Regions from separate parts of the Streptomyces sp. NPDC014995 genome, predicted to be linked through region 2. Evidence: riboswitches for the same ligand, from Rfam matches in the RefSeq annotation. Region 2 holds a riboswitch; the other holds the start of a gene.
What was found. A riboswitch is a leader RNA that binds a small molecule or an ion and turns the genes downstream of it on or off. The one in region 2 is predicted to bind glycine.

Region 1: another riboswitch for glycine. It lies ahead of gcvT (glycine cleavage system aminomethyltransferase GcvT); the one in region 2 lies ahead of gcvP (aminomethyl-transferring glycine dehydrogenase).

The regions. Positions count from the first base shown of each region.
Region 1 covers NZ_JBIBVX010000011.1:310,272-313,923, forward strand. Annotated here, with positions in the region: gene ACF1A1_RS23355 (enhanced serine sensitivity protein SseB) at 1-669, opposite strand, end outside; gene ACF1A1_RS23360 (AAA family ATPase) at 840-1,514, opposite strand; glycine riboswitch at 1,686-1,794, shown strand; gene gcvT (glycine cleavage system aminomethyltransferase GcvT) at 2,004-3,131, shown strand; gene gcvH (glycine cleavage system protein GcvH) at 3,263-3,640, shown strand.
Region 2 covers NZ_JBIBVX010000013.1:10,028-13,679, forward strand. Annotated here, with positions in the region: gene ACF1A1_RS25120 (DNA polymerase IV) at 1-413, shown strand, start outside; gene ACF1A1_RS25125 (nucleotidyltransferase domain-containing protein) at 410-856, shown strand; gene ACF1A1_RS25130 (PRC-barrel domain-containing protein) at 863-1,243, opposite strand; glycine riboswitch at 1,358-1,453, shown strand; gene gcvP (aminomethyl-transferring glycine dehydrogenase) at 1,629-3,652, shown strand, end outside.

The DNA.
Region 1 (3,652 bases), on a different contig from region 2:
CGGCACGGCCCGCAGGTCTCCTTCCCACTGGGAGAGTTCGACGCCGACGAACATGACCGGGTCGGCCGTTTCGATGGCGGCGAGGCAGCGGCGGGCGGTGAGGACGACGCCGGTCGCCTCGAACTCGGCCGAGGCCGCGGAGAGGAAGTCGACCGGGTCGTCCTGCCAGTCGGGTTCGAAGAGGCGGACGCGGCCGCCGCTCGCGGGGCCGTCCAGCGGGGTGCGGCCCACGCGGCACAGCTCGGCCACGGCCGGCGGGGGCAGCGGCATGCCGACCACGCCGTCCGGGTTCACCGCGATGCCCACCTGCGGCGGCAGCCCGCGCGCGAACTCCACGGCCGGCGCGATCGTGTACGACATGTGCGACCCGACGACCTGACGGAACTGCTCCTCGGAGCTGAAGACGGGCACGTAGGCCTGGCCGTCCAGCTCCAGCGTGGGCAGGTCGAGGGGGCCGCTGTGCGGGCCGCCGCCGCTGGGCAGCGGAACCCACACGAAGCTGCGGCCGAGCACCTCCAGGATCCGCCCGCCGGCCCCGGGCACGCCGAGGGAGGCCGAGAGCACCTCTTCCAGCTCGTTGCCGGGCCATCCGCCGTGCGACGGGGGGTGCGTCTGTGCCGGGAAGTCCGCGGAGAAGTCCGCCGGGAAGTCCGCCGGGGGGAAATCCATCTGCCTACCGCCTGCTGGGAACCACTGCTGTGGCTGAAAGGCTAGCGGGTGCCGCCCAAGCGCCCGCGCGGTCCGCGGAGCCGCACCCGGACGGGTGCCCCGCGGCCGGGCGGGCGCACGGGCCGGTGCGGGGTCCTTCGGTCCCCGGAGCGGGGCTGCCCACGCCGGCCTCAGTCCGTGAAGCCGATGCGGCGCAGGGCGTCCGCCGCGGGGCGGTCGAGGAGGATCGCCGAGGTGCAGCCCGCGGGAAGGCGGCCCTTCTCGACGGAGCGGAGGAGGCGGGAGGCGGCGCGGCGGTGGCGCAGGAAGGCATAGCGCGAGACGCCCCGGCCGCGTTCGCGCTGGCCCTCCAGTGCCGTGCCGGGGGTGACGTCGAGCAGCAGCAGGTGCAGGATGCCGCCGCGGCGGCGGGCCTCGCGGGCCAGCCAGTCGCGCACCCAGGCCTGCGTGCCGCAGTCGTGCACGACGACTCCCTCGCCGGAGCGCAGGGCGCGGCGCAGGCCGGCGTAGTGCGCGAGGCGGACGAGGGGGCGGTAGAGCCCGTACGGCAGGAAGCGCGGCATACGGGCGTCCCAGCGGTCGCGGGTGTCCTGGGAGTCGATGCGGAGGCCCTGGACCGTGCGTCTCATCAGCGTGGACTTGCCGCTGCCGGGCAGGCCCGTGACCACCACCAGGTCGTGGGGGCCGAACAGCAGGCCGTGCGGGCTGTGGCCGGCGCGGTCGCGCAGGTCGCGGACGACGGGCGCGCGCGTGGGACCGCACGCCTCCCGGGCCGGGGCCTGCGGCTGCGCGGGCAGCGCGACCGCCGAGGTCGTCGCGTACGCCGTGGTCCTGTTCACCGTGATCGTCCTCCCCTTGGGGTCAGACAAGTCTTCTCCCCATCGAGCGTAAAGAGAACGTAATGCGCGGTGCCTTCCGTTTTCGTGCGCGAACCGCCACAAGCCGGTTACAGATGCGACCTGCCGCGATCGGGCGGGGCGTGCGATGATGTCCGCGCCAACTGCATACCGGCCGTTTGAATCCGCGCGGGAGAGTTCCCGGCAGGAGCTGCGACAGCTTCGCCGGGGCGCCGAAGGAGCAAGTCCCTCCCTTGAATCTCTCAGGCCCCGTTACCGCGCGGGCGAGGCACATCTGAAAAGCGGGCCGGCCCCTGTCCGGGGACGGCTCCACCCACGGTGCAAGCCACGATCACGCGATCGACCGCCCCGGTCATCCGCGATCATGGCGAACCTCTCAGGTTCCGATGACAGATGGGGAGGAACGACCTCGCCTTCCCCCATGCTCGGCTGCGCTCGCGCGGGGGAACCCCCATCGCCCTGGGAGACGAACGCCCGATGAGCAGTACCGAACCCACTCCGCAGCGCCGCACCGCGCTCGACGCCGTCCACCGCGCGCTCGGCGCGACGATGACCGACTTCGCCGGCTGGGACATGCCCCTGCGCTACGGCTCCGAGCGCGACGAGCACCAGGCCGTGCGCACCCGGGCCGGCCTGTTCGACCTCTCGCACATGGGCGAGATCACCGTCACCGGCCCGCAGGCCGCGGCCCTGCTCGACTACGCCCTGGTGGGCCACATCAGCGCCGTGAAGCCGGGCCGCGCCCGCTACACCATGATCTGCCGGGCCGACGGCGGCATCCTCGACGACCTGATCGTCTACCGGCTCGCCGACACCGAGTTCATGGTCGTCGCCAACGCCTCCAACGCCCAGGTGGTGCTGGACGCGCTCGCGGAGCGTTCCGCCGGCTTCGACGCCGAGGTGCGCGACGACCGGGACGCCTACGCGCTGATCGCCGTCCAGGGGCCCGAGTCCCCGGGCATCCTGAAGTCGCTCACCGACGCCGACCTCGACGGCCTGAAGTACTACGCCGGTCTGCCCGGCACCGTCGCCGGCGTGCCGGCGCTGATCGCCCGCACCGGCTACACCGGCGAGGACGGCTTCGAGCTGTTCGTGAGGCCGGAGCACGCGGCCGAGCTGTGGCAGGCCCTGACCAAGGCCGGCGAGGGCGCCGGTCTGGTCCCCTGCGGCCTGTCCTGCCGGGACACGCTGCGCCTGGAGGCGGGCATGCCGCTGTACGGGCACGAGCTGTCGACCGGGCTGACCCCGTTCGACGCCGGGCTCGGCCGGGTGGTGAAGTTCGACAAGGAGGGCGACTTCGTGGGCCGCGAGGCGCTCGCCGAGGCGGCCGGCCGCGCCGAGGAGAACCCGCCGCGCGTCCTGGTCGGCCTGGTCGCCGAGGGCCGCCGCGTCCCGCGCGCCGGGTACGCCGTCGTCGCGGGCGGCGCGGTGATCGGCGAGGTCACCTCCGGTGCCCCCTCCCCCACGCTGGGCAAGCCGATCGCGATGGCGTACGTCGACGCCGCCCACGCGGCGCCGGGCACGCCGGGTGTCGGCGTGGACATCCGGGGCAGCCACGAGCCGTACGAGGTCGTGGCGCTGCCGTTCTACAAGCGCCAGAAGTAGACACTCACAGCGGAAAGCCGCGACCGGCGGCGGTCCGCGTGCGTGACCCTGCGCACATTTCCGCTGCTCACGTGCGTTTTCAGCAGTCCCCCATTCATCAGCACTCCCCCGGGTACAGGAGAATTCAGGCCATGAGCAACCCCCAGCAGCTGCGCTACAGCAAGGAGCACGAGTGGCTGTCGGCCGCCGAGGACGGCGTGTCGACGGTCGGCATCACGGAGCACGCGGCCAACGCGCTCGGCGACGTGGTCTTCGTCCAGCTCCCCGAGGTCGGTGACACGGTGACCGCGGGCGAGTCCTGCGGCGAGCTGGAGTCGACCAAGTCGGTCAGCGACCTGTACTCGCCGGTCACCGGCGAGGTCGTCGCGACCAACCAGGACGTCGTCGACGACCCGGCGCTGGTGAACTCCGCTCCGTTCGAGGGCGGCTGGCTGTTCAAGGTACGCGTCACGGGCGAGCCGGAGGAGCTGCTCACCGCCGACGAGTACACCGCCTACACCGCCGGCTGAGGAGTCGTACAC
Region 2 (3,652 bases):
GCGGTCTGGCCGACTTCACGCAGGAGGACCTGTTCGCGCAGGCCGCCGAGGAGCGGGCGGAGGGACCCGAGGAGGAGGTTCCCGACGAGCCCGCCCAGGAGGAGGCGGCGGTGCCGACGGAGCACCAGTGGCGTCCCGGGCAGGATGTACGGCATGCCCAGCTGGGGCACGGCTGGGTCCAGGGCAGCGGCCTGGGGCGGGTCACCGTGCGGTTCGAGACGCCCGATTCGGAGGTGGGGCGGGTGCGGACGTTCCGGATCGACGACCCCGAGCTGGAGCCGGCGGATCCGCTGCCGCTGGTCCGGCGAAGACCGGAGGGGACCCTGACGGCGGACGCGGCGGACGAGGCGGATCCGGCGATCCCGGAGGGGTCGGCCGATGTGACGGTGGGGCGACCGGGGAGCGTCCGATGACGGGGGCGAGCACTGCCGGGGTGTCCGCGGAGCGCCGTGACGAGATGAGGGAGGTCGAGGACCGGGTCACCCGGTGGGCCGCGGGCCGGAGGGACGTCGTCGGAGTGCTGCTCGTCGGCTCCTGGGCTCGTGGTACCGCGCGGGCGGACTCGGACGTCGATCTCGTCGTGCTCACCACGGAGGCGTCGAGGTACGCCGCCGACGACGCCTGGCTCCGTGAGCCGGCGCTGGGTGAGGTGATCCGCGTCCAGGCGTGGGGGCCCATCACCGAGTGGCGGCACGTCACGGCGTCCGGGCTGGAGGTCGAGCTGAACATCGGCTCCCCGGACTGGGCGCGCACCGAGCCCGTCGACGCCGGTACACGGCGCGTCGTCAGTGACGGCGCCCGGATCCTGCACGACCCCGCCGGCGTCCTCGCGGAGCTGGTGCGGGCCTGCGCCTGACCGGGGTCAGGTCTCCTCCACGGCGTCGGTGCCGGCCAGTCTGCCGAAGTCGTGGTCCGGCAGCGGGGACGGGGCGCCCACGTCGAGGCCGTAGTGGTGGTAGAGCTGGAGTTCCTGCTCCGGGGAGAGGTGGCGGCCCACGCCGAAGTCAGGGGCGTCCTTGATGAGGGCGCGGTCGAAGGGGACGCGCAGGGCGCCGTCGACGAGTTCGCTGGGCTCCAGGGGGACGAAGGCGTCCCGGGAGAACAGGCCGGTCCGTATGGCCGCCCATTCCGGTACGCCGGTCGCGTCGTCGAGGTAGACCTCGTCGATCGTCCCTATCTTGATGCCGTTGCGGTCGAACGCCTTGCGGCCGATCAGGTTGCGCGGATCGATGTCGGTCTGCACGGGCCCTCCAACTGGTCGCAACACATTCGTAAGCACTACAAAAGAGCACAATGGGGAAGGCGGCCACTCGACAGGAGGTGCCGTTGACCTCGCTGGTAGTCTGGCAACGGCTGCTGACCCCGTGCGGGAGAGTCCTCCGGAGACCACCGGAGGCGCCGAAGGAGCAAATCCTCCCCGGAATCTCTCAGGCTCACGTACCGCATGGACGAGGTCACTCTGGAAAGCAGGGCGGGTGTCGACGGCTTCCGCTCTCACCGACGGTGAAAGCCGGGCGCCCGCGGGCGGCCGGTGAAGCTCTCAGGTTGAGATGACAGAGGGGGAGGCCGTTCGGGTACCCGTGCCGTGGTGCCCCTCGAAGGTCGCGTCAGACCAGGAGGCCTCCGCAATGACCGCCCATCGCATTCCGCTCTCCGATCTCGAACAGGGAATCCCCTTCGAGCAGCGCCACATCGGGCCCGACCAGGAGGCGCGGGCCAAGATGCTCGCGCAGGTCGGGTACGGCTCGCTGGACGAGCTCACCGCCGCCGCGGTCCCGGATGTGATCAAGAACGCCGACGCGCTGGACCTGCCGGGTGCGCGGTCCGAGGCCGAGGTGCTGGCCGAGCTGCGTGCGCTCGCCGATCGCAACGAGGTCCTCGACTCCATGATCGGGCTCGGCTACTACGGGACCTTCACGCCGCCCGTCATCCTGCGCAACGTCATGGAGAACCCGGCCTGGTACACGGCCTACACGCCGTACCAGCCGGAGATCTCGCAGGGGCGGCTCGAGGCGCTGCTGAACTTCCAGACCATGGTCGCCGACCTCACCGGTCTGCCGACCTCGGGTGCCTCGCTGCTCGACGAGGGCACGGCCGCCGCCGAGGCGATGTCGCTGTCGCGGCGCATGGGCAAGAACAAGAAGGGTCTGTTCCTGGTCGACGCGGACGCGTTGCCGCAGACCATCGCCGTGATCGAGACCCGGGCCGAGCCGACCGGCGTCGAGGTGGTCGTCGCCGACCTCAGTGAGGGCATTCCGGCCGGGATCGCCGCGCGGGAGATCAACGGCGTACTGATCCAGTACCCGGGCGCCTCCGGGGCCGTACGCGACATCAAGCCGGTCATCGAGCAGGCCCATGAGCTGGGCGCGCTCGTCACCGTCGCCGCCGATCTGCTCGCGCTGACGCTGCTGACGTCGCCCGGTGAGCTGGGGGCGGACATCGCGGTCGGGACGACACAGCGGTTCGGTGTGCCGATGGGCTTCGGCGGGCCGCACGCCGGCTACATGGCCGTCCACGAGAAGTTCGCGCGCAGCCTTCCCGGGCGGCTCGTCGGCGTGTCCGTCGACGCGGACGGGAACAAGGCCTACCGGCTCGCGCTGCAGACGCGTGAGCAGCACATCCGGCGGGAGAAGGCGACCAGCAACATCTGTACCGCGCAGGTGCTGCTCGCCGTCATGGCCGGGATGTACGCCGTCTACCACGGCCCCGAGGGCCTCAAGGGGATCGCTCGGCGCATCCACCGGTACGCGACCGTCCTCGCCGCGGGGCTCCGGGCCGGCGGCGTCGAGGTCGTGCACGGCGCGTACTTCGACACGCTGACCGTGCGCGTGCCCGCGAAGGCCGCCGCGGTCGTCGCCGCGGCGCGGCGCAACGGCGTCAACCTGCACCTCGTCGACGCCGACCAGGTGTCGATCGCCTGCGACGAGACCACCGGGCGGGCCCAGGTGGCCGCCGTCTGGAGCGCGTTCGGGGTCGACGCGGACATCGAGGCGCTCGACGCGGTCACCGAGGACACCCTGCCGGCCGGGCTGCTGCGCACCGACACGATCCTGACCCACCCCGTCTTCCACCAGCACCGCTCCGAGACCGCGATGCTGCGCTACCTGCGCCGGCTCGCCGACCGGGACTACGCGCTCGACCGGGGCATGATCCCGCTGGGCTCCTGCACCATGAAGCTCAACGCGACCACCGAGATGGAGCCGGTGACCTGGCCCGAGTTCGGGCAGCTGCATCCGTTCGCGCCCGCCGAGCAGGCGCAGGGCTACCTCACGCTCATCCGTGAGCTGGAGGAACGTCTCGCCGAGGTCACCGGGTACGACAAGGTGTCCCTCCAGCCCAACGCCGGGTCGCAGGGCGAGCTGGCCGGGCTGCTCGCCGTACGCGGGTACCACCGGGCCAACGGGGACGAGCAGCGGACCGTGTGCCTCATCCCGTCGTCCGCGCACGGCACGAACGCCGCCAGCGCCGTGATGGCCGGCATGAAGGTCGTCGTCGTCGACACCGCCGAGGACGGCGAGATCGACGTCGAGGACCTGCGGGCGAAGATCGAGAAGCACCGCGACGAGCTGGCGGTGCTGATGATCACCTATCCGTCGACGCACGGTGTGTTCGAGGAGCACGTCGCCGACATCTGCGCCCAGGTGCACGAGGC